Regions from separate parts of the Clostridium sp. HMP27 genome, predicted to be linked through region 2. Evidence: riboswitches for the same ligand, from Rfam matches in the RefSeq annotation. Region 2 holds a riboswitch; each other region holds the start of a gene.
What was found. A riboswitch is a leader RNA that binds a small molecule or an ion and turns the genes downstream of it on or off. The one in region 2 is predicted to bind cyclic di-GMP.
Positions count from the first base shown of each region.

Region 1 (10,636 bases), on a different contig from region 2:
ATCATTGCCATAATAGCTAAATGCCATGAGTGTTCTGCATCATTTTCATTTCTTGTTGTTCCTGTAACAATATTTTGCCTAAAGATATGTTTTAATTTATCAATTTCTAAAATAAACTGTATTTGCTTTGAAAGTCTTTCATTAAGCATACTTTCTTCCCCCATTATTTATAATTAATGATTTATGTTTATGCCCTAATATGTATGAAAGCCATCTATAGGACAGCTTTCTATAAAAAAATTATACTCTTTGGAAATTATAAAATCAATGAAACTTTCATACTAGCCATATGCTAATTAAGAACCGAAAATTTCTTTGATCTGGAACATCATTATATTACATTCTCTTATAGAAACAAAAAAGTTGCGAAGCAACTTTCTGCTACACAACTTTATTTTATAGTCTTCTCTCTAACAACCTTATAAGTTTTATCATCTTGCATTGTTACATATATAATTTGTATTTCTTCCTTATTGTCCTTATTAACTTTAAATATCAACTCAAAATCCTTATCATTTATGATATTATAAAATTCAAACTCAATTCCATATTGATCTATATGTTCTTTTTGAAATTTACTTGCTATATAATATATTCCACATTCAACAGGATGTGTTTTTGCAAATGACTCAGAAGGAAGCTTTCCTTTATTCTTTTTTGCAAAATCTTCTCCTTCCTTCATGGCTTTTTCTATTTCAGGAAGAACATTGTATTCGTAACTAGCTATGAACCACTTTTCATCTTTATTAACCATTCTTAACTTAATTTCTTGGTAAATAGGTTTGCCATCTAAAATATAATCAATTTTAAAATTTAATACATATGACTTATATTCTTTGTTATCAATTTTAATGTTTTCCTCTATTTTGCTACCAAGCGTAGATAAAATATATGTGGATACTTCATTTTTTGATTTTATGATTTTTACTTGAAAATCCTTTCCATCTAAAATATCCTTTGGATTTAAAAAGTAAGAAGATGCCTTGTCCAGCACTTCTCCAATAGTATTTGGATTGTATGTGAAGTATTCCTTTACAAACTCTTCTGCAGCTTGTTGAGCTTTTGATATATTATTTTCCTCACTACTTATCTCTGCTATATTACTACTTGTACTAACAGCAGCTTGCTTACATTGTATAAATATTGCTCCTGATACTATTACGCTCATAAGTAATGCTAATGTCTTTTTCATACGTATTCTCCCCCTTTTTTTATCCCCGAGGTGACTCTACTTTTTACAAATGCCTTATACAAAATAATATGCTAAATCTCTTGTTATTATTCTAGCTTTTAAGTGAATTTATTGTATATATAATTTAATCATTGCCTTTTTCCTTTTTATTACCTTTTGAATCCTCTTAGCTTTTTCCATATTCCCGTACTTAATCTCATCATCTCTCCACTCTACAAGCTCTAAATATAACTTTGAAAACTTATTCTTCATATAACTTACCCCCTAGTTTAATATCTTTAAATAATACATTCTTATTATTTATAAAATTAAAATAGAACAATATCGCTTAGTAATTTTATGTATATTTTTATTATTGACCAATCTCCATAGAAAAAAGTCACAAAAATAGATAATCTATTCTTATGACTTTTTATTATATACGCTATGATCTTAATATTCATAAAAGCAAACACGCTAAAGATTAACTTCCTTTCACAATCTTTAGCGTGCCTCACTTTAAAATGCCTTAAACATATCTTTTTTTACACCACACACTGGACACTTTTCCACATTGTCCCCAATTTCTGTATATCCACAAACTGGACACACATAAATAGTATCTATTTCAATATCTTTTCCTTCTTTAGCTTTATCCTGAGCGTCTTGAAACAACTTAGCATGGATTTTTTCAGCTTCTAGAGCATAATGAAATGCCTTTTCAGCATCTTTTTCATTTTGAAATCTTGCAGTTTCAAGATATACTGGATACATTTGATCTACTTCATGAAGTTCTCCGTTAATTGCTCCTTGAAGATTATCAACTATATTAGTATGACCAAATACCGCTCCCGCTGCAACCGTACTATCTCCTACTTGCTCTTTAAGTACATTAAAGTGATTTTTAGCATGAGCCCATTCTGCATATGCTACTCCTTTAAAAAGCCTTCCTATATTAGGGAAACCATCCTTTTCTGCATATTCGCCCCATATAAGGTATCTCATATGTGCCATACTTTCTCCACCATATGCCGAACGTAAAAAATCAGCAGTCATTGCATTGTTTAGTGCCATAATAAACACATCCTCTCTTATAATTTATTCCAAGTATATTATTATGCCTAAGTTAAATTTATATACCATTTATAAACTACACCTTAAAACTTTCTATCTTTTCATTAAGTTTTTGAGACAATTTATTAAGTTCTTCTGAAGTCTTTGAAACCTCATAACTAATTGCTAGCTGCTCTTCTGTAGATGCCGATATTTCTTCAGTAGAAGCTGAGGTTTGCTCCGAAGATGCTGCTATATTCGCCATTACCCCTACTATTTCATCTTTTTTGCTAGTCATTTCATAATTTAGCCTAACAATCTTTTCTACTTCCCCACTTAGCTTGTTGACCATATTAGTTATCTTAGTAAATATATCTTCCGTTTTTACCACTGCATTTGATTGTTGGTTAGCTATTTCATTTGCAAACTCCATGGTGTTAACTGCATTTTTTGATCCTGATTGAATTCCCATTACTAAATCTCTTATCTTACTTGTTGCATCCTTTGATTGTTCCGCAAGCTTTCTTACTTCATCAGCAACCACGGAAAATCCACGACCTGCTTCTCCCGCTCTAGCTGCTTCAATGGAAGCATTTAATGCAAGTAAATTTGTTTGTGCTGAAATTTTTTCTATTGTATCTATAATACTTCCAATTTCATCTGATTTGATATCAACTTCATTGATTACTTTTGAAACCTTTTTGGCAGCATCATCGTTTTCTTTAGTGCTTTTAGTTAACATCTGGACTACTTCAATACCCCTTTCGCTTAAGCTATCAACTTCATCAAATATCTCCTTTGAATCATTAATAGCACCGGCAACTAATTGAATACTATTTGACAATTCTTTAATCTTACTAAGTGCCATATCAGTTCCTTTAGCTTGCTCTACTGTTATATTGGAAACTTCTCCAATAACTCTTGTAATTTCTTCTGTAGAAGCACTGCTTTCTTCTGACATTGAGGCCAAGCTATCTGCCGCTGAAGTGACTTCAGTTGATACATTGCTTATATCCTTTATCAATTCCCCCAGATTTTCAGACATGGAATTAAGATTTGAAGCAAGTATACCTATCTCATCATTACATTTAATAGCACTTCTTATTGTTAAATCACCACCACCAATTCCTTTCATATCCTCCACTAATTTATGCAAAGATATAATCATTGGTTTCGAGAAAACCATTCCCAGCATTGCGGCAAGTATTATAATAACAATTCCGGCTATGGATATTACCTTAAAAATAACTGATAAACTTTCCTGTATTTCAGAGTAGTTCATTTCTCCTACTATACTCCATCCTGTCTTATTATTAGTAGTAATAACAGCAAAGCTATTTTTACCATTATAACTGTAGTCAATAGTATCTGACTTTTTACTTATCACTGCATCTAAAATATCTTTAACTGGTATTTCTTTATTATTAAACTCCTTATCTGTATGAGCTAATATATTCCCTGTATTGTTAGCTATAAAGAAGTTTCCCTCTTTTCCTAACCTAGTTTCACTAACAAGTTCAGATAACACATCTAATGATATGTCAGCTCCAACTACGCCTATAAGTTCACCTTTAGAATTCTTTGCAGGCTTTGCAACTGTAACAGTCAATTTCCCTGATGCTTCATCCAAGTAAGGTTCTGTCCAAGTCATTTTACCTGCTTTCATAGTTTCTTGATACCATGGCCTAGCTGTTGGATCAAACCCCTTTGGCAAATCAACCTTTGGATAAACAAATAACTTTTTATCATGCGTTGCAATATAAACCGCCATTGAATCTGGATGCACTTCCTGATAACTTTGCAGTGCATTATATGTATAAACAAGTTCTTCAGGCTTATTATTTAAAACATTCTTTATGTTTAAATTATTACTTAACATATTGATATTGTTTTCATTTTCTGTAATATAAGTTTCGATAATTGAACTAAGTTTTTCAGCCATCTGCATAGAGTTTTTCTTAAACTCAGACTCTAATACATGCTTTGCATTTGAATAAGTAATAAGTGCTAAAGTTACAATAGGAATTACTATAATTCCTATAAGCAAGAATATCAATTTATCTTTTATAGATCCATTGAGTCTGCTATTCCTTGATTTTTTCATGAATTGTCCCCCTTGTAGATATTTATTTTCATGTTAGAAAAGGTCTCGCCCCTTACAGACCTTTCTAACATCAATTTACATATAATCTTAACTTCCATCGTTATTCGCTAACGATTGTTATAAGTATAAATATTTTAATGGTATCACTTCGGTTATTTTATGTCAATAAACAACTTTACACTTCAGTCATCATTCCTTATATTATGACAATATAAAAGGCATATCTCTTTCAAGATATGCCTCTTACAAATATGAAATTTATATATTATTTTATTTGTTTTAATACCTCTAAGAAGTACTTATATGTTCTTTCAGTTGAGGAAATACTTAACTTTTCCTCAGGGGTGTGCACATCATACATATTTGGTCCAAAGGAAATCATATCTATATCCCCAAGAATATCCTTTAGTATTCCACATTCAAGGCCTGCATGTATTGCTGTTACCTTTGGTTCTAAACCATACATATCCTTATAGACATTTTTAAATACTTCTCTAATATATGAATCTTCCCTGTACTCCCATGCTGGATAATCAGATTCTAAATTCATAGTTGCACCAACAACCTTACATATGCTTTCAATTTGTCTCACTATACTATCCTTTAAAGTTTTCACAGAACTTCTTATAGCACTTTCAAATGTTATCTTATCATCTTCAGTTGTAACTACACCTAGATTTGTAGAACTTTGAACTAATCCTTTAATATCCATGCTCATAGTTTGTACTCCTTGTGGCATTAACATAAGTACTGTAATAACCTTATCCGTTAGTTCTTTAGAAAATACCTTGTCTATCTTTATATCCATTTCTTCTAACTGTACAGTTATTCCTGAATCTGAAGCCCTAAGTTCATTTTTTAAGGTATCTTGCCACTTTTTAATTATTTTATTTAGAGTATTTTTATTTTCTTCTTCAATAAGGATTATAGCTTCAGCTTCTCTTGGAATTGCATTCATCTTTGCTCCACCATTTATTTCCGCTATGTATAATTCCATTTGTGAATTTATATCATTTAAAACTCTTCCTATAATCTTGTTAGAGTTCCCTCTTTCCTTATCGATATCCATCCCTGAATGTCCGCCCTTTAGGCCCTTAACAATAAACTTATAGAGCATAAAACCTTTTTTCTTTTCCTCTAATTCTAACTTAATGCTAACTTTATTTCTAACACCACCAGCACAGGAAGATAAAAGTTCCCCTTCTTCCTCTGAATCAATGTTAATTAAAATCTTTCCAGAAAGATTTTTTCCCTTAACACTTGAGGCCCCTCCCATTCCTGTTTCTTCCTCAGTTGTAATTAAAACTTCTATAGCAGGATGTTCTATATCGCTACTTGCAAGTATAGCTAAGCAATAAGCTACTGCTATACCATTATCTGCTCCTAAAGTAGTTCCAGTTGCTTTTATAAAATCGCCTTCTACTTTTAGCTTAATAGGGTCTTTTTCAAAATTATGCTCTGTTTCATTGTTTTTTTCACAAACCATGTCCATATGGCCTTGTAAGATTACAGTTGGAGCATTTTCATATCCTTTAGTTGCATCCTTTTTAATTATTACATTTAATGCTTCATCTTGTATTACCTCTAAATTATGTACCTTTGCAAATTCAACTAAATAATTGCTTACAGCTCTTTCGTTTCCAGAACCCCTTGGTATTCTACTTATCTCCTCAAAATATTTAAATACTAAACTTGGAGATAAATCCTTAAGTATGTTATCCAAATTAATCATCCTTTCACGCCTTAGTTTCATTTATCTATTATAGTAATTTTAACATATGAATTAAATTTAATACATAAAAAAGGAAACTACGACGGTTTTGATGCTTAGGTTCCTACTTATATACTGAGTAATATTAATCAATATTATTTTTAACTTTAAAATCTAAATTTCATAATAATTGCTTGTAGATTCTGAGCTAAATTTGATAGACTCTCACTAGAGCCTGCAATTTCCTCTATAGAAGCAGATTGCTCTTCCATGGAGGCTGTTGCTTCTTCAGTTGCAGCAGCATTTTCTTCGGCAATTGCTGAAAGTTTTTGTAAAACATCTAGTATTTCACGCTTTGTTCTCTCCATTTCTTCCCCTGAAACATTTAACTGCTTAACTGCTTTTTCCGTTTCCTTCATAGCTTCATCAATTAACATATATTTATCTTTGCTATTAACTACACTATTTACTTGTTCTTTAGATATATTAGATAGTCTTTCCATGGTTTTTACAGCATCTTTGGCATTGCTTTGTAATTCATTAACCATCCCATCAATATCCTTTGTAGACGTTGAGGATTGCTCTGCTAATTTTCTAATTTCCTCCGCTACTACTGAAAAACCTCTTCCTGCTTCTCCCGCTCTTGCTGATTCTATTGCTGCATTTAGTGCTAATAAATTAGTTTGTTCTGCTATAGAGGCAATCACGCTGCTTGCTTGGCCAATTTTATTAGAACTATCATTAGTTTTTAATATAACTTCGTATATTTCTTGTGTTGCATCATTGCTTTCTTCTGTTATTTTTGACAGATTGTCAATCTCTTTTAATCCCTCATTAACAACTTCTATTACCTTATTTGAAGCATTATTTAATGCTTTTACATGCTCTTGATCTTTTTCAATTATTTCTCCTAATAGAGCAGCCTCTGAAGAACCATTTTCTGTACTTCGTGCTTGATCAGATGCTCCCATTGCTATTTCTTCAACTGTTCTTGACACTTCCTCTGCAGAGCTTGCTGATTGTTGTGAAGTGGCTGTCAATTCTTCTGAAGCAGCAGACACTTGTTCTGCTGAATTACTTATTTGACTAATAATTTCTCTAAGACCATTAATTATATCTTGAAGCGCTTTTGCTAAGGCCCCAATTTCATCTTTCTTCTTAAGAAATATTTCAGGAATATCTTCTGTAACATCCAGATTAGCTATTTTTTCAGAATGTTGTATAGTTGCAATGATTGGTTTTACCATTGAATTGCTAATTAAATATGTAATGGCAATACTTATTAATAAAATAACAATCGTAACTATAATATTTGTTGCTTGTAATGCAGGAATTGCAGATAAAACTTCTTTTTGATTCGCAGTAATAATTAGCATCCAGTCAGTACCTTCAATAGGTGAATATCCAGCATACAAATCCTTTCCCTCAAAAGAATAATCACTAATTCCAGTCTTTTCTGTCAATGCTTTTTCGAGCAATGCCGCTACTGACTTCTGACTTTCATCGTTCTTTGCTTCCTCAATTGGATTATATTGATTTAACACCTTTTCTCTATCTGGATGCCCAATCACAGTTCCATTGATATTAATTATGTAGCTATATCCTTCATTACCATACCCTATATCATCTGCACTGTTACTTAAGGAAATTCCATCTCTACGGCCTACCAATGCCCCTACAACTTTACCTCCATTTTTAATAGGAGTAGCATACATTAATACAGGTTCATTGGTTACACTGCTAACTAACAAATCAGATATGTTAGTTTCACCACTTAAAGCTTTTTTTATATAATCTCTATCACCTAATTGGCTGGTTGTTCCATCACTATAATAGGCAGTACCATCAAGATGAACAACAGCAATATCAATAAAATTTGTTCGTTCTATTTGCCTTTGCAGCACAGGTTTTTGTATCTTCCAATCCATGCCTTGGATATCTGCTCTCAATGCTATCATTTCCAATGTTAGCTTTTGAGTTTCAATTCTACTTGCTATTACTTTTGATCCTTGAATAGCTAGTGAGCTAAGTGACTTTTCTGCTTCTTTTCTAAGAGAATTGCTTGCTCTTTGTAAAGAAATAATACTCAAAGCAGTAGATGACAATAAAATTAATATAGAAAAGTAAACAATTAGCCTTGTTTTAATACTTTTCATTTCAAATCTCCATTTGAATCCTTTTTCATTTTTCATTCTAAACCCTCCATTTAATTCTTTAAATCGATAGATCAATACATGATGTAAAACTTTATGAAAATAAACCCCCTTTATTTTTTAAAACACAAATAAAAGGGGGTTGCTTAGCAATATTGTGCAGCTGGCTACCATACTACATGTTACTTTGTAACTTAGGCCCTTGGCTTTGCGTCCTTACCTTTCGGTAAGTTTGCCCTTTTAATTAATGTATGTAATTTTTTATTTTTGGTAATTTATTATTTATGCTACATTTTTATATAATGTCTTATGTTTTAAAAGGCAAATAGGTTTATTTATTGGATACTAATGTAAAATATTCCTTTTACCTCCCAAGTTATATTATAACAAATTATGTTATAATGCAACATTTTTAGAGTATATTCTACAAATAATGATAATTTTATCACATATTAACATCAAAATCTGTATAGAATAGTACACAATAGCCTTTTGTATATAACTGCTTCTACTCAATGCACAATATAATAAAAAAATTGTGAACAAGTGCCGCGTAAACTCTGCACTTTATCCACAATTTTTATCACAAATTCATTTTATATATTAGATATCAATCTAACTTTGTACATAATTCAATTATATTAATTAATAATTTTGTTGTCCAAATTTATATTAACTTTGTTCTTTCCATTAGCATCTTAATCTTAACTGTTTGTTCTTCATTTGCTTGAATGAATGGAATCGTACAATATTCCTCCATTTCGATTCCTCTTAAAATCATTGCTTTCTTAACGATAGGAATAAATGGCGTCCCTATATCGTAAATTGCCATCATTTCATTAATTGTCTTTTGAACTTCGCAAGTCTTTTCAAAGTTTCTTTCATCGATAGCCTTTACCCAAGCAGAACATACCTCAGGTGCAAGGTTTGAAAGTCCACCAATGCATCCAGCTCCACCACTTAAGATATTATGCGCAAAGTTTTCATCAAAACCTGAGAAAACTTCGAAATCTGGGAACTCTTTATTCATTGTAGTTATAAGAGCTCTTGTATGGCCCATTTCTGTAACTGTGTCCTTATATCCAACGATATTTTTATGCTTTCTTACTAAACTTAAAGTAAGTTCTGGTGTTAAATCATATCCAGTTCTATCTGGGAAGTTATATAAATAAATATTTGCCTTAGTTCCATCTGCTACCATATCATAAAAAAGTTCAATACTTTCTCTTGAAAGACTGAAGTAATATGGGCTAATAATCATAACTGCATCTGCACCTACTTCATGAGCATAATTTGAAAGCTCTATAGTTTCATCTGCAGACATACAGCTTGTACCAATAAAAACTTTAGTTCTCTTATTAACATATTCTACAGCAAGCTTAATAAGTTCTTTTTTCTGCTCCATAGTCATTGTAAAGAACTCACCAGTACTTCCCATTACAACAATACCATCTATTCCACCATTTATTAAATGATCATAAACATTTTTATTTGCCTGATGATCAATATTTCCATCTTTATCAAATGCAGTAACCACAGGGGTTAACCATTTTGCTTTCATAAATATATACACTCCTTTTATTATTTCTTAAAATGCTTCTCATTCTACTATATTTCTTAATACACCAATATTTTGAACTTCACATTCTACTACATCTCCAGCTTTCATAAAGCGTGGAGGCTTAAATCCCAATCCAACACCAGCGGGAGTTCCTGTAGCAATTATGTCTCCAGGTTCTAAAGTAATCCCATTAGAAATTTCAGATATTATAGATGGGATATCCGCTAGAAAATACTTAGTGTTAGAGCTCTGTCTTAATTCCCCATTCACTCTGCTGCAAACATTTAGTTCAATCGGAAATGGTATTTCGCTTTTATGCACTATAGCTGGTCCTAGGGAGGTAAAGGTATCTAAACTTTTTCCTCTATACCATTGCAGATGCTGCTGCTGTAAATTTCGTGCAGAAATATCATTCATAATTGTATAGCCGAATATATAATCTTCCACCTTCTCCTTAGAAATGTTTGTACCCTTTTTGCCAATAATAACTGCAAGCTCTACTTCATAATCCAATTGTTCATCAAGTTCTAAATGTCCTATAATAACACCCTCTGGTCCAATAGTTTCTGATGCTCGTTTTGAAAAATAAACAGTCCTTTTAGGCTCGCTAAAACTTCCTTTACTAAAACTTTCCTTTGTCTCGTTTAAATGTTCTTGGTAATTTACCCCTACACAAATAATATCGTGAATTGGTCTTTTAATTGGGGAACAGAGCTTAATCTCATCTATTGGATAAGCCGTGAAACTTGTTGTATCATTTTCAAGTAAACTATTGTGAATTTTTTCAATATCATAATGGGGTATATTCCCTATTAAGTCATTCATATCATTAAATTCTTTACTTAGCTTAATGCTTGATAATTCTATTGCTAGTGTACCATCT
Region 1 is NZ_JMFY01000019.1:317-10,952, reverse strand. It holds gene DP68_RS10945 (HD domain-containing protein) at 1-149, opposite strand, end outside; gene DP68_RS10940 (hypothetical protein) at 392-1,192, opposite strand; gene DP68_RS19610 (hypothetical protein) at 1,301-1,444, opposite strand; gene DP68_RS10935 (rubrerythrin family protein) at 1,691-2,245, opposite strand; gene DP68_RS10930 (methyl-accepting chemotaxis protein) at 2,322-4,328, opposite strand; gene DP68_RS10925 (aminoacyl-histidine dipeptidase) at 4,594-6,060, opposite strand; gene DP68_RS10920 (methyl-accepting chemotaxis protein) at 6,207-8,195, opposite strand; cyclic di-GMP riboswitch class I at 8,348-8,439, opposite strand; gene DP68_RS10915 (dihydrodipicolinate synthase family protein) at 8,860-9,753, opposite strand; gene DP68_RS10910 (fumarylacetoacetate hydrolase family protein) at 9,793-10,636, opposite strand, start outside.
Region 1: it holds a riboswitch for cyclic di-GMP, as region 2 does, so the genes downstream of both, DP68_RS10920 (methyl-accepting chemotaxis protein) here and DP68_RS03050 (methyl-accepting chemotaxis protein) in region 2, are expected to answer to the same signal.

Region 2 (10,636 bases):
CTATCTCTCGATAGGTGGGTATCCTCACAGATGCATCAATCGCCTTCAATGCCGTAAAAAGGACTCATAAGAAGGTACATTTCCTCATCTAAATATTGGATTCCCGAAGTTAAAATGTAGGTTCAAAATAAGAGCCTAACGAATATTTCAGAAAAAGTAATCTATCTAAGTTGTGAGATTATAATAACATATTTAAAGTTTATATGCAAGTGTTATGTGCATGATAATTGAAACCTAATATAGCGTATAAAAAAAGCTAATAAGTATAGGAACTAAAGAACTTAATACCACCCCGTTTAAAAAAGATATTATCGTTACCTCAGGGGAAGTAACCTCCGAGATAAGTGGAAGAGTGGTATCCATAGATGTAGCACCAGCTGGAGCTATGGCAGTATAATGATTTAATTTTGATGCAATAATAGGAATAGATATTACCGCAATTAATTCTCTAAAAATATTTGTAAGAAGTGCGATGGTTCCAACATGTGCACTATCGAGGTTTGTAAGCATTATTCCAGATAAACTATACCATCCAAAGCCAGAAGCTATTGATAAACCTGATTTTATTGGTAAATCATAAATTATTGATGTCATAATACCTCCAAGGAGGCTTCCAAGAACTATGGAAAAGGGAACCAATAATATTTTAAAACCTGCTTTTTTTAAATCTTTTATAAGCCCTTTGTTTGAACCCACATCAATTCCAACGGATAAAATTGTAAGATTAAGTGCAAAACTGCTGATAATGCTAATGTTATTTGCTATATTCTCTGGAACGAAATAGTAACCACATAAAATCCCGCCTATCACAGCTGCAAGTAAAACAATTGTCACGTCTAGTCACTTCCCTTCATGAATTTACTAGTCACTATAAAAACCAATATTATACTAAATAAAGATGTTAAAATTGCAAAAGTAAGAGCAGTGGTCCCTATGTTTTTTAAGTTAGCTACAACTGATTTATTAGCACCAACGGAAATTCCCATAGAAAAGAGTAAAAAAACCACAGCAAACTGCTGGACTTTACTATTTGTCTTTTTTTGTTTATAAGATAAATTAAAAAAATACCCTATGATAGCTCCTACTACCAAGGATAAAAGAATTTTCCACATATAAAATTCCTCCCTTTATTAGAATAACAATTACTTTGTTGTATATTTTTTTATATTTTGAAGTTGTCCAATGTTATAATAATAGCATAGATGTGGTTGAAAAGCCATTTTTAAACAAATAAAAAACCCTTAAAGTGTTTAAGTTTAAGGGTTCTACTGTTTAATAGTTGTAGTAAAGTTTTATGTTTCAAGATCCTCTGGATGATCATAATAAGTATTTTGAGGTATATCTGTGTAGGCAATTCCATCTGGAAGACCTACCACATAGTGAAAGGTATTTTCACCTGGATTGGATTGAGGGTCATAACTATTTGTGTATGTACCAATAAGTAGCCAACCCTCTTTTAATCTTTTATTTGTATCACTCATAATGGTCAAATCTTCAACCTTCTTAATATTTGTAAAATCCATAATAAACACCTCTTTATATTTCTTTTCCGCTTAATTACAGCGTTTTTAATACACTTTAATTATTTTGTGAAGATATATAATCAATTATTCCTATAACAAATGAAAGTTATAGAATAATAAGAATTCTGACTACAGACAATATGGTGAGGTGAAAAAAATGATTACAAAATCAGGGAATGATATGAAGGAAATTAATAAGTTTTTAAAAGGAATACATATGGGTGGAAGTACGTTTAAAGATTATCTTACTAAGGCTGAAGACTTAGAACTTAAAAATGAACTAAAAACAATTCTAGAATCTTTCAAAAGACATGAAGAGGCTATAACCAATATAATAGAAAAAATAGGCGGAGATGCCGCAGATACTCTTGGGTTAATGGGAACTATGGGAGAATTCTTTGAAAAGGTTAAATTAATACCTGTAAATACAGATTTAGAAGTTTGCCAGCATGCCATAAAGGCTATGGAAATGGGTATATATCAAGGTGGGAAATTTATAGATGAAAATGAGGACTTAGATTTAAGTTTATTAGAAGAAGTAAAGGCTGTTGTAAGTGACTATGGCAATCAGTTAAGAAGAGTAAAAAAAATAATGAAAAAATATGAAAATAATAATACTACTAGACTGCACTAATAAACTATATCATAACTTAAAATGTCCCATTAGGTTTATTTTGAACTAATGGGGCATTTTAAATTTTATTAAATAAGAATTGTACACCTCAAAAATAACAAGTTTATACGTATATATTAAAAGATAAGTTACAAGAGATTTAGTACAAAAGGTGGAATATAAGTGAGCAATACTGGAGCTTTTGAGGATGCGCAATTAGTAGAAGAAGAAATATTAGAGGATTATGTAAGAGGTAAAGAAAGTTTTAATCTTTATGAAATATATAAAATTACATTAAATTTGTGTGATATCATAGAAAAATTTCATAAAGAAGATTTTTTTATTACTCTTAGAGAACTAAATCCGCGTAATATAATTATTATGGAAAATAATAAGGTTAAAATAGTTAAAAAAAACAGCTATTCACATATGCTGCTCAATAAGAATGATAATTTAAGAAACTATAAATTATGGAAGCTTAGTAAACAAAATGATTTATACAACGTAGGCAAGATTATGTATTTTATGGCTACTGGAAAGATGCCGCGTACAGTGTTAGATATTTTTATAGAAGATAATTATCCAGAGAATATAGATAAAAATTTAAAAAACATAATATATAAATGCTTTGAAGGAAATGATAAAAATACATATTTTTCAGTTGAGGATCTTAGTAGAGAAATTTCCATGGAAATATTAAGAGGTATTAAACATAGAGAAATTATTGATTTGAGAAATTTAAATGCTGAATTGGCAGTTGGTAGACAAAGAAAAAAAGTAAAAGTAAGATCTAATAAAACTATAGATTTTTGTAAAGGGTTGGGTTATTTAAAAGACATTATAGGAAGAACAGGAGCAAAAGACATTTTGACTTTTGTAAGAAGTCATATTTTATAAAAAGATTCAAAGAGCATCAATAAACATTGATGTTGATTTATATAAAATAGTTTGTAATAAGATTCCTTTAAAAATAATATAATTTAATAAAAATATAGGGGGATTTTATTATGGATAATTTAATAACATTAGACTATCTTTCAACATTCGGAGGTATGGTGGCTGTAGTTGTACTTATTACTGAATTTACAAAAGATTTAATTGACAAGGTATTTAAAGGGCTGCCTACAAAATATGTAGCTTTTATATACTCATTAATACTTATTATAGGATATCAAATTATGTCGGGTACATTTGATATATCTAAGCTGTTATTAACTTTTATTAATGCTATTTTAATTACCATGACAGCACAAGGTGGTTATGAATGGGTATTCAAACCTATAGAAGAAAAATCACATAAAAGTAAATAAATTAGAAAATGAGAGAAATCATTAAGGACGGAAAAATTAAATATCCGACTTTAATGATTATTTTTTTTGTTAGTAATGTATGAGTTGATTAATGATTTAAGTATTATGTTATTTGGTTTAGTAACAACGATAAAATTTTGAATTTAAATATAAAAGTTTGGTAAAATTAAAAAATTTACAAAATATAAAAATCAAATATATGTCGAAAAGTTTTGTACCAAAAGGTATTGTGTAAAATATACTTAAATGGTATAATTTACACAAGTATGTTTAAATTGTGTGGAAATACTTAATCATTAGAAATAAAAATATATACATTAATTTAAGAGGGCAAACTTATCGAAAGATAAGGACGCAAAGCCAAGGGCCTAAATTGAAAAAAATATGGCAGCCGGTTGCATAGTGTTGTTAGTAACCCCTTTTATTTGTGTTTTTCAAATAAAAGGGGTTTTTATTTTTGAAAGGAGGTATTAAAGATGTTAGAAAAAATATATTAATTTCAAACTGAAAAATAGAAATATATCAAAAGCAAAATAATTAGCATGAGACGGGGGCATCAGAATGAAAAGAATTAGAATTAAGAATATTAAAAGTTCTAAGAGTGTCAAAACAAAGATGATAGTATGCTTTTCCATATTGATTTTATTTTCCTCTATTTCGCTAGGGGTGATTTCTATAGTTAGAGCCAGCAATTCTCTTACTGTAGAAGCAGAAAAATCACTGCTTTCTCTATCCAAGGAAGGATCAAAAGTAATACAAAGTAGAATTGAAGTTCAAAAAAAGGCTTTGGAGATGATAGCACTAAGATCAGACATTCAAGGTATGGATTGGAAGATTCAGCAGCCTATACTAAAAAGGCAAGTACAAAGAGCAAATTTTCTTGACATTGCTATTGTTGGTCTTGATGGAACTGCTCATTATTCAAATGGAACAACTAGTAAATTAGGTGATAGAGATTACGTGAAAAAAGCTTTAAATGGTCAAGTAAATGTATCTGACTTGTTAGTTAGTCGTGTGACAAATGAGATTGTTCTTATGTATGCTGCTCCCATTGAAAGGGATGGGAAAGTAGTTGGAGCTTTAATAGGTCGTAGAAATGGGGATTCTGTAAGCAAAGTTATAGATGATACTGGATATGGTAAAGAAGGATACGGCTATGTCATTAATAGCAATGGAACAGTAGTTGGTCATCCAGACAGAGAGAAGGTCTTAAATCAATACAATCCAATTAATGAAGCAAAAAATGATGAAAATCAGAAATCAGTAGCAACAATGATTGAAAAGGTACTTCAGGAAAATACGGGAGTTAGTTCCTATTCTTTTAATGGGAATGATATGTACGCTGGGTATGCTCCTATTGAAGGTACTAACTGGATGCTTATTATCACTGCTAATCAAAAGGAAGTTTTGTCTGAGGTTCCGAAACTAATAAGTGTTATCGTGTCAGTTATGTTTATTGTTTTGGTAATAAGCATCATTATTACATATTTAATCGGCAGTTCAATTGTAAAACCTATTATTAAAATAGTAAAACAATCAGAAAAGATAGCTAATTTGGATATTACTGAGGATATTTCTCAAAATTATATAAATAAAAAAGATGAAATTGGAACTTTAGCCACTGCATTACAAAATATAATTAATAGCCTTAGAGAAATAATTAAAGAAATAGGGAATTCTTCAGAACAAGTGGCTAGTGCTTCGGAAGAATTGACAGCTGCATCACAACAATCCGCCACTGCTGCAGAAGAGGTTTCCAAAACTGTTGAGGAAATAGCAATGGGTGCTTCAGAGCAAGCACGAAATACAGAAACAGGTTCTTTAAAGGCTGATTTGTTAGAAAAAACTATTGAAAAAGATCAAAGTAATATGCAAAATTTAAATGCTGCTTCAAATAAGGTAACAGAGGTTGTTGAAGAAGGATTAAGAGAAATAGATAAACTATCTAAAATAACTGAAGAAAGCAATAATGCAACAAAAGGGATTTTTGAGATTATATTAAAGACAAATGATAGTTCTATTAAAATTGGACAAGCAAGTGATGTAATTGCCTCCATAGCAGAACAAACTAATTTGTTGGCTCTAAATGCAGCTATAGAAGCTGCAAGAGCAGGAGAAGCAGGTAAGGGGTTTGCGGTAGTTGCAGAGGAAATAAGAAAGTTAGCTGAGCAATCGTCAACTTCTACAAAGGATATTGATAAAATTGTTAATGAATTGCAAAGGAATGCTGAAGATGCTGTAAGTACAATGAAAAGGGTATCAGTCATAACTGATGAGCAGACAAATAGTGTAATCAATAGCAAAGATAAATATATGTTAATTGCTGAATCAATGGAAGAAGTAGAAAAAATAATAGAACAGTTAAATATTTCAGGAGAAGAAATGGAAAAAATAAAAGATGAAATACTAAATACTTTAAAAAATCTTGCTGCTATTGCTGAGGAAAATGCTGCATCTACAGAGCAAGTAACAGCTTCTATTGAAGAACAAGCTGCTTCGATAGAAGAAATTGCAAGTTCCAGCGAAGGAATGTCAGAGCTAGCACAAAATTTACAATCTATCATCATGAGATTTAAATTGTAAAATATAGTCGCCATAATAAAATTTGTTTTATAGTATTTAAATTAAACTAATGTTGATATATAATATATACTGATTAAAGTACTAAAGGAGAGAAAAATATGGCACAGCATTCATTGTCAAGAACGGAGCTTTTAGTAGGGAAAGAAGGTCTTGAAAAACTTAAAAATAGTAAAGTTGTAGTATTTGGTGTTGGTGGAGTTGGCAGCTTTACAGTAGAGGCACTTGCAAGAGCTGGAGTTGGAAGTATAGTTATTGTAGATGACGATGCTGTTTGTTTAACTAATATAAATAGACAGATTATTGCCACTCTAAAAACTGTGGGTAAACCTAAGGTTGAGGTTGCTCGTGAAAGAATTTTAGATATAAATAGGGAATGCAATGTAATAGCACACAGAACTTTTGTTACTGAAGAAAATATTGGTGAGATTATAACTGAGGATGTTGATTATGTGGTTGATGCCATAGATACAGTTTCCTCAAAAATTGCACTTGTACTTTGGTGCCAGGAGCATAATAAGAAGATTATTTGCTCAATGGGAACAGGAAACAAGTTTGACCCAACTCAATTTAAAATTGCTGATATATATAATACAAAAGTTTGTCCTCTTGCTAAGGTTATGAGACATGAACTTAAGAAAAGAGGAGTAAAGAAGCTTAAAGTATTATACTCTGAAGAAATTCCAACAAGGCCAAAAGAAGATGAAGTTGTAACTTGTAAGGGAGGCTGTGTTTGCACAGCAGAAAGCAGTAAAAGATGCTCCATAAAGAGACAAATTCCAGGAAGCATTTCTTTTGTGCCTCCAGTAGCTGGAATGATTATTGGGGGAGAAGTTATAAAGAACCTATTGGGAATAAGTAAATAATTATTATTAAAAAGGATGGGGATTTAATATCTTCTATCCTTTTTCTATATGTATGTTTATTTATCATTAACATTATTTAATATATATTGTTATTAGTATGATATTTAAGTTAAGATTAAATAAAATAGATTAAAAAATAAAGTTGGCAGTGAACTAAGGAGAAGCTAAAGTGACAAGTTTGATAATTGATGATATAGAAATTTGGGTACAAAAGAAGAAAATGAAAAATATATATTTGAGAGTGGAAGCTCCCCAAGGAAGGGTACAAGTCTCAGCCCCTAAAAATATGAAAGATGAAGCTATTAAAATGTTTCTTATTTCTAAAATGCCATGGATAAAAAAACACAAGGATAAATATAAAAATCAGCCTAAACAATGCATTCGAGAATATGTATCAGATGAAAGTGTATATCTTTGGGGAAGGAAATACGTTCTTGAGGTGGTTTATTTAAATAAGAATAACGATATAAAGATTAATGGAGATAAGCTTATATTGCAAGTGCGTGAAAATAGCACAGTGGAGCAGCGAGAAAAGTTATTAAATGAATGGTACCGTGAAAATATTAAAAGTGAAATACCTAAGCTTTTGGAGAAGTGGCAGAAAATCATAGGTGTTACAGCTGAAGAATGGGGAGTTAAGAATATGAAAACACGGTGGGGGACTTGCAATGTAAGAGATAAGCGTATATGGCTTAATTTACAGTTAACCAAAAAGCCTCCAAAGTGCCTTGAATATGTTATTGTGCATGAATTAGTTCATTTGCTTGAGAAGAGTCATAATAATATCTTTATAGGTTATATGGATAAGTTTATGCCAAATTGGAGAGGAATTAAAAAAGAACTGAATACATTTATAGAAGATTGAAGTCAATACTTTATGATATTGGCTTTTTTTATATTTTTAAATTAAGAGTGTGAATAAAGTTTTTAATGTAGTTGAAGTAATCTTGTGAAAATATTTAATAAATAAATTAGATTATCATTATCAATTGAAATTAAAATTCACCTTAAAAAGTAGTGACAAATCAATAGATGTTAGCATATAATATCTATTGTAAAATCAAAACAACATTATCAATTGATAATGTTGTTGAGGTGTTGAATGCTTTGAATTATGTTTTACATTAAATAAAAATAAATAATATTAATTTGTAAAAAGGAGTGCTAGTATGAATCATAATATGAAAAGAGTTAAGAATGTCTTACTTATTATATTATTTGCAAATATTTTTGTTGCGGTACTTAAAATTGTAATTGGATCTATTGCTAAAAGTACAAGTTTAACAGCTGATGGGTTTCATTCGCTTTCTGATGGAGCTTCTAATATTGTAGGATTAGTAGGTATTTGGTTTGCTTCAAAACCCGTTGATGAAGAACATCCTTATGGGCATAAAAAATTTGAAACTCTTGCAGGTCTTTTTATTGGGGGGATGCTGACTATAGTTGGAGTAAAGGTAGTTGCTGGAGCATTTCAAAAATTTAATAATCCAGTTACACCTAATATAACTCTAGAAAGTATAATTGCCTTATTTATAACTCTTTTGATAAACATATTTGTAAGCAAGATTGAATATAGCGAAGGAAAAAAACTAAGCAGTCAGATTCTTATATCTGACTCTATGCATACAAGGTCAGATATTTATGTTTCTATTGGAGTTATAATAACCCTTATAGGTATTAAAATTGGATTACCTCCAGTAATTGATCCGATAGCATCACTAGTAGTAGGTGGTTTTATATTCCATGCTGCTTATGAAATATTTTCTGATACCAGTGGAGTGCTAGTGGATAAGGCGGTTATAGATGCAGAAAAGATAAAGAATATAGCCCTTGAATTTGAAGAGGTTAAGGATGCACATAATGTGAGAAGTAGGGGTACAGAGGATGAAATGTATATAGATTTTCACATAATGGTAGATGCCTATATGAGTGTTGAGGATTCACATACTCTTGCTATTAATATTGAAAATAGAGTAAAAGAAGAGCTAGGTGAAAAATCTCAAGTTATACTTCATTTAGAGCCTTACTATGAAGGGAAACAACGTTTATAGATGTTAGTATAAACTAAAATGAAAATGAATAAATTGTTAAAAATTAGATGTTTTTGTAAAAATTATAGGTTAATGTCGGTTTTTTGTTGCATATTATATTAGTTAATTGTAAAATAATAATAAAATACTTTGAAAATTCAGGAGGATTATATATGCAACAAGAAATGTTTTGTTATCAATGCGAACAAACCGCAGGAGGTAAGGGTTGTACTAAAATAGGGGTTTGTGGAAAGACACCAGAAATTGCTGCAATGCAGGACTTGTTAATTTATCAACTAAAAGGAATTAGCTCATATGTTGTTAAATTAATAGAAAAGGGAGAAAAGCTAGATAAGTCATTGATTTCATTTGTTGAAGATTCATTATTTATGACATTAACCAATGTAAATTTTGATCCTGAAACTCATTTGGACATGCTAAAAAAATCTCAAAAGATTAAAGAAGAAATTAGGAGAAAAGTTGGACAAGAAGATATAAATAGTGAAGAAGCATTGTACGATCTAAGCAATTCTAAAGAAGAAATTCTTGAGGATGCTAAAAAAGCAGGAATTATGTATGATAAAAACTTAGATGAGGATATTCGTTCCGTTAGAGAAACTATAAAGTATGGTTTGAAAGGAATTGCAGCTTATGCTCATCAAGCAAGATTTATAAAATATAATAATGATGAAGTGGATGAATTTTACTTTAAAGCTCTAAAAGCTTTAATTGATGATAGCTTAACTCTTCAGGATCTTATAGGATACTTAATAAAAACTGGAGAGATGAGCGTTAAGGTTATGGAGGTATTAGATAAAGCTAATAATGAAAAATATAGCTCTCCTTCTCCTAGGAAAGTAAATGTAAATATAAAGAAGGGACCATTTATTGTGGTTTCTGGACATGATTTAAGGGACTTAGAAATGTTACTAGAGCAAACGGATGGTAAGGGTATAAATATTTATACTCATGGTGAAATGCTGCCATCTCATGGATATCCTGAATTAAATAAGTATCCTCATTTAGTAGGTAATTTTGGAGGCGCTTGGCAAAATCAGCAAAAGGAATTTGATGATATACCAGGTTGTATCTTGATGACAACAAATTGCTTAATGAAACCAAGAGATTCTTATAAAGATAGAATTTTTTCAACAAGCGTTGTTGGATGGGATGGTATTAAGCACATACCTAAAGATGAAAATGGATATAAGGATTTTTCTGAGGTGATAAACAAGGCATTGGAATTAGGTGGATTTAAGGAAGATGAAGAAGTTAAAGAAATTTTAGTAGGTTTTGGACATAAGGCAACTTTAGGTCATGCTGAAACAATTATAAATGCAGTTAAGGATGGAAAAGTTAAACATTTCTTCTTGATAGGTGGATGCGATGGTGCAAAGCCTGGAAGAAACTATTATACAGAGTTTGCGGAAAAAGTACCTAAGGATTGTATTATACTTACTTTAGCTTGTGGTAAGTATCGTTTCAATAAATTAGAGTTTGGAGAAGTGGCAGGGCTTCCAAGATTACTTGATGTAGGTCAGTGTAATGATGCTTATTCAGCGGTTAGAATAGCTTTAGCGTTAGCGGATGCATTTAACTGTGGAGTTAATGATTTACCATTGTCAATAATTTTATCTTGGTATGAGCAAAAGGCTGTAGCTGATTTATTAGCATTACTTTCATTAGGAGTAAAAGGAATGTATATTGGACCGAG
Region 2 is NZ_JMFY01000003.1:98,326-108,961, forward strand. It holds RNA gene ssrS (6S RNA) at 1-157, opposite strand, end outside; gene DP68_RS03020 (lysine exporter LysO family protein) at 235-834, opposite strand; gene DP68_RS03025 (LysO family transporter) at 837-1,112, opposite strand; gene DP68_RS03030 (hypothetical protein) at 1,293-1,523, opposite strand; gene DP68_RS03035 (DUF2383 domain-containing protein) at 1,681-2,157, shown strand; gene DP68_RS03040 (hypothetical protein) at 2,320-3,033, shown strand; gene DP68_RS03045 (hypothetical protein) at 3,144-3,446, shown strand; cyclic di-GMP riboswitch class I at 3,766-3,849, shown strand; gene DP68_RS03050 (methyl-accepting chemotaxis protein) at 4,008-6,029, shown strand; gene DP68_RS03055 (tRNA threonylcarbamoyladenosine dehydratase) at 6,128-6,892, shown strand; gene DP68_RS03060 (SprT family zinc-dependent metalloprotease) at 7,062-7,757, shown strand; gene DP68_RS03065 (cation diffusion facilitator family transporter) at 8,062-8,943, shown strand; gene hcp (hydroxylamine reductase) at 9,096-10,636, shown strand, end outside.

Region 3 (10,636 bases), on a different contig from region 2:
ATAGCTGTGCAGTTATATATAACCCTACTGGAAAGCATGCATATATTCCTCTTGCAACAAATGCAGTACGTATGGGAACATTGGTTGCTAGAAACTTAGTAAAACCAACTACTAAATACATGGGAACTCAAGGTACTTCAGGAATTAAGATTTATGATTATAATATAGCATCCACAGGACTTACTGAAAATGCGGCAAAATCAGCGGGTATAGAAGTTAAGACTGTAACTGTAGAAGATAATTATCGTCCAGAATTCATGCCAACTTATGATACAGCAAAATTAAAAGTAGTTTATGAAAAGGACTCTAAAGTAATTTTAGGGGCACAAATAATATCAAAAGCAGATTTAACTCAAGCTATGAATACAATGTCTGTATGTATTCAAAATAAAATGACTATAGATGAGCTCGCATTTGTAGATTTCTTCTTTCAGCCACATTACAATAAGCCATGGAATTTACTAAACTTAGCAGGGTTAAGTGCTGAATAGAAGATAATTAATAGTTAAAATTGAATAGTTAATAGTTATAGTGAAAAGGGTACTGTCTCATAATGCATAAAAGATGCAATATGAGAAGTACCTTCATTGTTTTATAGTCAACTTATATTTAAAAACTTAACTATTTAGTTTAATTCTAGAAAGTATTAAATAAATTGATAATTCTATTGAAAAATGAATAGGAATACTAAAGCTTTCCGTGATACATAAAAGTTGCTGAACAATCAAAATTACAGGAAGTTATCAACATGCCAAGTAATAATATTAGTAAGAAAGCAGCAGCTCCATAACTTCTTCGTCATCCACATTGTAGGGAGCTGTACAAAGATAAACGACATTATTTCTTTGAAATAGGACGGTATTAGAGTTTTTTAAGCTATAATAAATAACACCATTAAGGTCATTATGTTGAAACTGTTGGCTATGCTCTAGTTGTGCCTGAGTAAATAAGTAGTTGAAGATTACTTTAGCTAGGCTAGTTGATTTCATTTCTGTACGATTTGTAAATATATCCAAATTTTGAAATTCTTCTGCATATAAAATGTTATTACCTAGAATAGAGTTATTTTCTCTGATAGCATTTATTGAACCTGGGACTGATATAAAATCTGAAAGATGTGCAACTGCTAAATTATTTGAGTGTGCTAATAGCTCTTTCTGTCGTGTTTGACTATCTGCCTTGCTGTTTTCTTGTAATCGATGAACAGATAGTGGAATAAGAATAAGTAATAAAAGTCCCATAATACAGATTAGGGGAATTAGACGTTTATTACTTTCGTGAGCAGTATTTGCTTGTTTTGATATAGCTATCAAAATAATAGATCCAATTATAATTACAATAATAGGAAGAATCAAATAACTAAGCATTGAACTGTAATGCGTTGCCTGCAACAAGATTGCTAGGAGGAGACTAATAAATAGCACCATATCATGGATTATATAGCGTTTGCAAATTTTTAAATTCGTCATGGGCCCTTTGGGTAGGGGTGCTGATAACAAAATTGCATTGATAAGATTATATAAGATTAAAAATACTACAAGCCCTGTTAGTACAATATAAATATCAGTTAGGAGTATGTTATACAATATTGCAGGAGTGAATATTGATTTAAAGAGTATTGTTAAAAGAAGTACTGCTAAAATAAGAGAGCCCATGAGACAGGTTTTCTGCGCTGAAACTGCAATATCATCTTCTAAATCTGGAATTTCTGCACTAGGATTGTCGGTGCAAAATATGTAGCATCCTCTACTTTTGCCTGCTGCATACCATCCATTTTCCATATATTTATTCAAGCGAAACTTTGGAAATTTTTTTAGATTCATGATAGAAGCCATAGGGTAAGGATCTACAATATAACGTAAATATTTATTATCTGTCCGCTCAAAACCAGCCAAGGTCCCTTTACACCAACGTAGCCGCCAACCATCCTCAAGCATTTTATTTAAGTAATGTTCCATACTATGATAGTCCTCTGGCCTAAAGGAAAACATTTTAATACAAGTTTGTTTCATAGTATCATCCTTTCTGATTAATTACCTCTTGAATACTTCTTGGGTTTGAACCAATGTATATCTTCATTTAAGATCTGAGGATATACGCTGATAGAAAAGTCGGGAGGCAGAATGCATTTCCACCACCCATAACTAGGTAAATATATTAAGTTTTATGGTTGAAGGCAAAGTTACATTTTTGCAGCTACTTGCTTGTTTTTTTAGATTGATACATAAAGTAGCCGATTACAAAACTTAACAAAATAGCACTAGGAAATTTAGCAACGCTGGGCAAAGGTGCCTTTTGCAAGATAACACAAAGAGCTAAAATTAAAGGTACAAATACTTTATTTTTCTTAAAGTACTGCGCAATAACGCCACCTAAGATTGCAGGCAGTGTATAGTCAAAGGCACTGATGATAAATGGTGGTAATACATTTAGAATTGCAACACCGGTAATGGCTGCTAATGTAACGAAAGCCAAGTTAACGAATACGGACATACCTATAGCAATAGTGCCAATTAGCTCGCCTCTTTTGGTACCAGCTTCGCATCCTGTAGCTACTTGAGCAGAAATCATAGCTGGCAGACGTACTGAAGGAATATTACCTGCCAAGTATCCAATGTAAATACCAGAAAGGCCCATTACAGGATAGAAACCTAAAGGCTCAACGAAATAAATAATCAGATAAGAGGACACAATTATTGCCCAACCTTGCCCGATTAAACTCCAAGATGGTCTAAAATCTAATGCCAACCAGAGGTATAATGCAGGTAAGAAAGTGAGCAGAGCAGCGATTAATGTAGTTATACGTCCACGTCTAATCATATTAACAGTATATTCTTCGTGGAACCTCTTATCAATATCAGAAGTATTTTGAATATTACTCATAGCATCAACCTCCCATCTGCACAACGAATTGTGCAATAAATATAGCAGCTAACATAGCAAGACCGAGGTTGTATTCTTTCAGTTTTGGTACCCTTTCCGAAATTTCAATTAAAATAGTCATTATAATAAAACCTGCGATTGCTGCAATAAATTTACCTGTACCACCAACCATTTGCCCTGCAAGGAACATGGAAACACAACCGATCATTACACAAAGACCAACGGCGTCAAACATATGGGCATCATGACGTTCTACGGCTATTTTAACTTTTTCCATTTTATGTGCAAACAAAAGGTTTACAATAAAGAAACCCCATGTATTCAGCGTGATAACCCAAACAGAACATGCAAAAGCGGTTATTCCATAATTCGGACCTCCTAGGTCTACACTCATTGCAGTTGCACCTGCAGTTGCACCCAACATTTCTGTTGTGATAGTACCTATAATAGAAAGACGTAGCCAAGCAAAAGGACCGCCCAAAATACTCATTAACGCAATCATTACAGTAAACATGGAGAGACCGGGGCCGATAGAACAAATTGCACCGGCACGCATTGCTTCTTTAGTATCTTGTTTTGTTAAACCTACAATAGGGCCTGCTTTGACAGCATCACGGATAAAGATATAAGCTTGGATACAAACCATAATAACTGTGGGAATCACCATTGCCCACATCATAGGAGTATTGGCGATATCAAGATAAGCCTTGTCTGTCATTGTGTCTGCCATTAACAAAAATGTATTCATAAATACACTCCTTTATTCAGTTTTGTCTGCCTTCAGAACTGCGTTTAACATTACACTAATGCCGTTTGTACACTGTTCAGGTGTAGAGTACTCCACTTCTGTATGTGACAAACCATCTTTGGATACAACGAAAATCATTGTGGTAGGAATCATATAAGATATATATTGTGCGTCATGCCCAGCACCAGAATTAATATGCATATGAGGAATATCAAGTTCCTCTACTGCTTCTTTTACATAATCAACTAGTTCTTTATCAAAGTATACGGTGTCACGGTTCCAACCTAAAACAACTTCACACTTGCAGCCCTGCCATTCTTTATCAGCAAGACCTAACAAGATATCACGTACTGCGTTTAATACATCAGCATTTTCGTGTCTTACATCTATGGAAAAATCGAAGAAATCAGGAATAACTGTATTTACACAAGGATGAATTACAACTTCTCCTGTTGTATAAACCAAATCTTCATGGCCTAATTTATCAATTTCTTTATGAAGATAACATAATGCTTCGGATGCAGCATGGAAAGCATCTCTTCTTTTTTTCATAGGGAAAGTACCAGCATGAGCAGCTTGTCCATAGAATTTTATCCTGTACAACATTTGACCTAATACGCAAGTTACAATACCAACGTCTTTTCCTGCATCTTCTAGGATAGGGCCCTGTTCAATATGAAGCTCAAACATAGCTTTATACTGGTCGGGGTTAATTCTATTAGCTTTATTACCTTTGTACTTAAAGGTTGATAATTTTTCACCAAAAGTTATCTCAGGGTTCAAAATAGATTTGGAAGCCATCATTTTATTGAATTCAAAGTTGTCTCTAAATCTTTCAGGCATGTAGTCGTGGCAAACGGTACCAGAGCTCATCATGCATGGAGGGAATTCAGAACCTTCTTCGTTTGTCCAGATCATAGCTGTTAACGGATGCTTATGAGGGATTTTCTGATTAACAACTGTTTCTAGAACTTCCATAGCGCCTATAACACCTAAAATACCGTCGTAGTTACCACCATTTTTAACGGAATCACAATGGGATCCCATTATGATTCTTTTTGTATTAGGATCTGAACCAGGGATTGTAGCATACATATTTGCCAAGTCATCTGTTTCAATGATTGCACCAATTGCTGTCATTCTTTTCACAAATTCATCTCTTGCCTGAATAGATTCAGGGGATAGAGAGTATCTTGTAATACCTCCATGACCTGCATCACCGAATTTGGCAAAGGTTTTAATCTTCTCTTCTACTTTGTTCACGTCACAATAAAACATATAAAATATCTCCTCCTCAATTTGTTGTATATATATTTATATAAGGAATTATTTAAAAATATGTTGAAGGTATGTATAAAGTTCAAATAATGTTAATTTTTCAAAAACCTTAAGTAAAGAAGGAGTATAAGTATTTAGGAAATCCAACTTTTATAGAATTATATGAAGTAATATGTTCAATATATACTTTGTTTACTACTTAAAAAAGTAAGTAAACGTTTATACTAATAATATGTATAGAAAATCCCATAAAGTATATAAAAAAGGTGAAGCAAATTTTAATTGACAACTACATGACTAAAATTAATAATTAATTTGGGGGTGTATACGTGATTCGTACTGCTGTTATAAAAGAAGATTTAAAATTATATGAAGATATTTCTATAAATGAATTAGAAGATGAAGAAATAAGTTGGTATTGGATTGATATAGAAAATCCTTCAGAGGATGAAGAAAAAGCTTTAGTGGATGTATTTGGCTTTCATAAGTTATCCATAGAGGATTCGTTACAAATTCACCATAGACCTAAGATGGATTACTATGATAACTATGCTTTCTTTATATTCAACGCATTAAATAATGAGACACTTTTGTCAGAAAATGTAGGAATATTTATATCAGAAAGATTTATTGTTAGCCTGCATAGGGAAAACTGCAACGAAATAGATGAGGCATGGAATAAGTTTGTATGTAGTAAAAATAGATGGAATAAGGGACCTGTTGACGTAGAATATTTAATATTAGATAAAATAGTTGATGAGTTTTTTCCTGCTATACAAGAAATTGAAGATAAATTAAGTATAATAGACAGTAATGAGGAAAAAAAATCTGCACATTGTCTTATAAATGAAATATTTTCAATTAGAAATGACCTATTAAAATTACGAAGACTTATAACTTCTATGAGAGATTTGCTATATAGAATGTTGAATTCAGAAAGACTGAGTTGGATAAGAGATCATAAGGTGTACTTTGGGGATATTTATGATCATTTGCTTAAGTTATCAGATATGATTGAAGAAAGTAGAGAAATTACTGCGGATATAAGAGATAATTATATATCTACTAACTCAAATAAAATGAATATAAATATGATGGTGCTTACAGTTATATCTACAATATTTATACCATTAACTTTCATTGTAGGTGTATATGGAATGAACTTTGAAAATATGCCTGAACTGAAATGGAGATATGGATATTTTATAGTATGGGGGATAATGATACTCATAGGCGTTTTTATGTTTTTATGGTTTAAACAAAAAGGATGGTTTGATATTGATAAGTAATTTAAAATTGACAATATATAATTGATAATACATAATCATAATGGGAAATCTAAGTAAAACCTATTTATTAAAATTGAAATTGCTAATTAAAGGTGGAGATATATATGTATAAACTAATTGCAACGTCTACTTTTGGACTTGAAAAGGTAGTAGCTGATGAATTAAAAGAATTAGGATATGATAATTTAACTATAGAAAATGGAAAAGTAACCTTTGAAGGGGACGAAATGGATATAGTGACCTGCAACATGTGGCTTAGAACTGCAGAGAGAGTTCTTATAAAAATGGCAGAATTTAAAGCGGAATCTTTTGAAGAGCTTTTTCAGGGAACTAAAGAAGTGGAGTGGGGAGACATAATACCTATAACAGGGTTTATGCATGTTACTGGTAAGTCGGTTAAATCTAAACTTTATAGTGTGCCTGACTGTCAATCTATTGTAAAAAAGGCTGTAGTTGAATCTATGAAAAGAAAATATAGAATGGACACATTTCCTGAAAGTGGAGCAGAGTATAAAATTGAAGTGGCAATACTTAAAGATATTGTTACATTAACTATAGATACATCAGGACCAGGATTACATAAAAGAGGATATAGAGAACTTGCAGGAGAAGCTCCTTTAAAGGAAACATTAGCAGCAGCATTAGTACTTTTAAGTAAATGGGAACCTTCAAGAGTGCTTGCAGATCCTCTTTGTGGTTCAGGAACTATAGCCATCGAAGCTGCAATGATTGGAAGAAATATAGCACCAGGACTTAATAGAAGCTTTGTATCAGAACAATGGGATATAATAGATCAGGGCTTATGGGATGATATAAGAAAGCATGCTAAAAATTCAATTAATAATAAGGAATTCAGAATACTTGCTTCTGATATAAATGGAAGATTATTGGCTACTGCAAGAGCAAATGCTATAAAAGCAGGAGTTGAGGAAAATATATTCTTTCAAAAGATGGATGTAAGAGATTTTAGTAGTAAGAAAAGATATGGCTTTATAGTAACAAATCCTCCTTACGGCGAGAGAATTGGGGAAGAGAAAGAAGTTGAAGAGCTATACAAGGTTATGGGAAAGGTTTTTACAGATTTAAATGATTGGTCATATTTTGTACTTACCTCTCACCCTAAATTTCAAGAGTTATTTGGTGAAAAATCAAATAAAAATAGAAAGCTTTATAATGGAAGAATTCAATGCTATTATTATCAGTACTTAGGAGCAGAGCCTGAGAAAAAAAGATAACTTTTGAAGATAAGCAATTATATTAATACTAATTTTATAAATATATAAGTTATAATCGTAAAAAAAGGTAGTATAAAACATAATGTTTTTATACTACCTTTTAATAATATAATTGTAAGATTTTTATCAACAATAGGTCAATATATTCTACAAGCTTGTAACAGTATTGTCACAAAAATGTAACATTCTTATAATAAATTTAATTTATTTGTCAAGGTATACAAAGAAATGACGGAAAAAGCTTATAGAGCTAAATGGAAAAAATGGTTATAATTAGGATATCGGGAGTGATGATATGCATTCTTTATTTGGGCACTTAGAATGCAAAGAGCTAGTAGTGCACCCTACCGACTGAGAAATCAGGCGGTTTTTTGCGTATTTAAAATAATGTTAAAAGCTTTAAACTGCTACAAGAGAGGGGCCAATAAATGATCCATGAAAAACGAATAGAACAAGTTAAAAGTGCTGGTAATTCTTTTTCGATAGACAGAAAAAAGCTATGGACAAGTTATGGAAGTAAATTTGTAAATAAATTAAACAAAATATTTTCTTTAAATTATATTAAAAGTATTGGATTAAGAAGTGAAATAGATACTATTAGATATATTATGGACTTGTATTTAATGGTTGAAGAATTTAAATGTAATGATAGTTTGAAAAATATAATTGAAGTTTTTGTTGATTATACAAGAATGATAACTAGGAGTAGCTTAAGTTTTTTCTGGTTAAAAAGTAATATCGAAGAAGATATCTTTATGGTAAATACAGAAAAACATAATTTGAAATTAAACCTAGAGATTAAAAGTAAAATGGAAAGTTTATATGCCAATCTAAAGGATATGGAAATTTTATTTGAAGTGAAAATTTGTAATGAAACTTATTTAATTTCTGTAGTTAAATCAGTATCTAAAATTTATGGAATTCTAGGAATTAAAAAAGATAGTTTTGTAAATAACTCTAGTGCTTATGAAAAGCAATTGAAATTTTTATCCGAATTAAGTACTAGAACTTTTGAAAGACTTAGAATAGAGAGAAGTTTAAATCACATAATGATTACAGAAGAACAAAATCGAATTGCAAATGAACTACATGATACTGTATCTCAGGAACTATTTAGTATGGTATGTGGTGTTCATAATGTAATCAATAATTTAGATAATATGACTGAAGAAGAAGTAAAGGAAAACTTAGAATTTGTTAAAAGTACAGCCAGATATTCCTTGGGCGAACTTAGAAATGCAATATATAAGTTAAGCTCAAAAAAGAAAAAGGAACAAAGCTTTCGGCTAGAAATTGGAGAGTATTTAAATTGTTTATCAAATTTAAATTGTGTAAAGACAAATCTTAAGATTAAAGGTGATGAGTATACTATACCATGTTATTTGAAGCAAGCTTTATATAGAATAGTATGTGAAGCATCAGGAAATGCAATTCGACATGGTAAATGTACTATCTTAAATATTGATTTAATAATTGAAAATGATTTAATTAAAGTTTCTATTATAGATAACGGCATAGGATTTAATTACATTAAGCTTGATACAGAAAAAAGCTTAGGGCTTGGAATTTACAATATGCAAAGTCTAACAAAAGGATTAAATGGTAAATTCCAAATAAATAGTAAATGGGATAAAGGGACGGCTATTAATATAATTATACCTAAGTTATATATTATATCTAATGATGAGGAGGAAGTTCTATTATGAAAGTAGTTGTTATAGATGACCACCCATTAGTAATAAAAGGTTTAAACACAATTTTAGCACTAGAGAAAGAAATAGAGGTAGTGGGTGAGGCATTTGATGTAAAAAATGGAGTAGAAATTATCAAAAGTACTAGGCCAGATATAGCTCTCATTGATTTAAGACTCGGAATAAGCTCAGGACTGGATATAATATCTAGGTTGGAGAGAGAAAAATGTAACTGTAAATTCGTAATTCTAACTACTTCAGCTAGTGAAGAGGATTTTAAGAATTGTAAAGAAGCAAATGTAGATGGCTATATTTTAAAAAATGCTCTTCCAGAAGAAATATGTTATGCAATAAAAATCATATACAAAGGTAGAAAGTATTATGACCCTGGAATACTTGAAAACATTATGAGTGCAGAAAATGAAATTGCTATAGATTGCCTAACCTTAAGAGAAAGGGATGTGCTTATATCTTTAGGAAAAGGACTTAGCAATAAAGAAATTGCTAAAAAACTTTATATAACAGAATACACTGTGAAAAAACATGTAAGCCAGGTTTTAAATAAGCTGGAGTTATCAGATAGAACCCAAGCAGCAATTTATGCAGTAAGCAGTGGAATAATAAAAAATTGAAATATGTCCGCCTATATTGGCGTTTTTTTCATAAGTGTAATTAAAATTTTTATATGATTTGCAAGTACTAAAAAATTTATGGCGAGGAGGGAGCTTTTGAGAATAAATAGTATAAGTACATTAAATATATATAATAACTTAAAAAAAATTACTATGCTAAAAGAAAATTCAATTCAAAAGATATCCTCGGGACTAGGAATAAACAAAGCGTCAGATGATACAGCAGGACTTGTCATGGCTAGTAAAATGAAGGCACAAATTAGAGGACTTCAACAAGCTATGCGAAATATTCAAGAGGGCATGTCCATGCTTCAAGTTATGGATGGTGCATTAAATGAATTAACAAGCTACCTTCAAAGGATGAGAGAACTTGCTATTCAAGCTTCTAATGGAACCTTATGTGATGACGATAGAAAAAAGATAGTTTTAGAAGTAGAACAAATTAAAAATGGAATAAATGATATAGCAAATAATACTGAGTTTAACACCATAAAGCTACTAAATAAGTCTAGAGACAGTGATATAGTGGCTATAAATATAAATAAATCGAATCCAGATATACTAATGACTAAGGCAGATTTTGATTATTCTAACACCTTAGTATTTGATGGAGCAGTAGATGCAGAAGGAAAGTTTCAGTTTAAAACCAAGGATGGTTATCCAGCAACAGCAGCAGATAATAATCAAATATTGGTGTATGGGGATGGGAGTACATCTATGCCTTTAGTCAGTATTGATGGAGCGGCTTTTGGACTAAGAGTTTTAGATATTGCTAATACCATAAGGGAAGGGGATACATATAAAACCGTATATAATGTTTCATTTAAGAAAGTTGAGATTACTCAATGCGTAAGAATTATTAAGGATAAATATGAAGTAA
Region 3 is NZ_JMFY01000035.1:38,357-48,992, reverse strand. It holds gene DP68_RS15470 (FAD-dependent oxidoreductase) at 1-491, shown strand, start outside; gene DP68_RS15465 (DUF2812 domain-containing protein) at 765-1,958, opposite strand; gene DP68_RS15460 (hypothetical protein) at 2,197-2,883, opposite strand; gene DP68_RS15455 (DUF5058 family protein) at 2,888-3,631, opposite strand; gene DP68_RS15450 (Zn-dependent hydrolase) at 3,644-4,909, opposite strand; gene corA (magnesium/cobalt transporter CorA) at 5,239-6,198, shown strand; gene DP68_RS15440 (class I SAM-dependent RNA methyltransferase) at 6,303-7,433, shown strand; cyclic di-GMP riboswitch class II at 7,708-7,791, shown strand; gene DP68_RS15435 (histidine kinase) at 7,862-9,139, shown strand; gene DP68_RS15430 (response regulator transcription factor) at 9,136-9,756, shown strand; gene DP68_RS19045 (flagellin) at 9,853-10,636, shown strand, end outside.
Region 3: it holds a riboswitch for cyclic di-GMP, as region 2 does, so the genes downstream of both, DP68_RS15435 (histidine kinase) here and DP68_RS03050 (methyl-accepting chemotaxis protein) in region 2, are expected to answer to the same signal.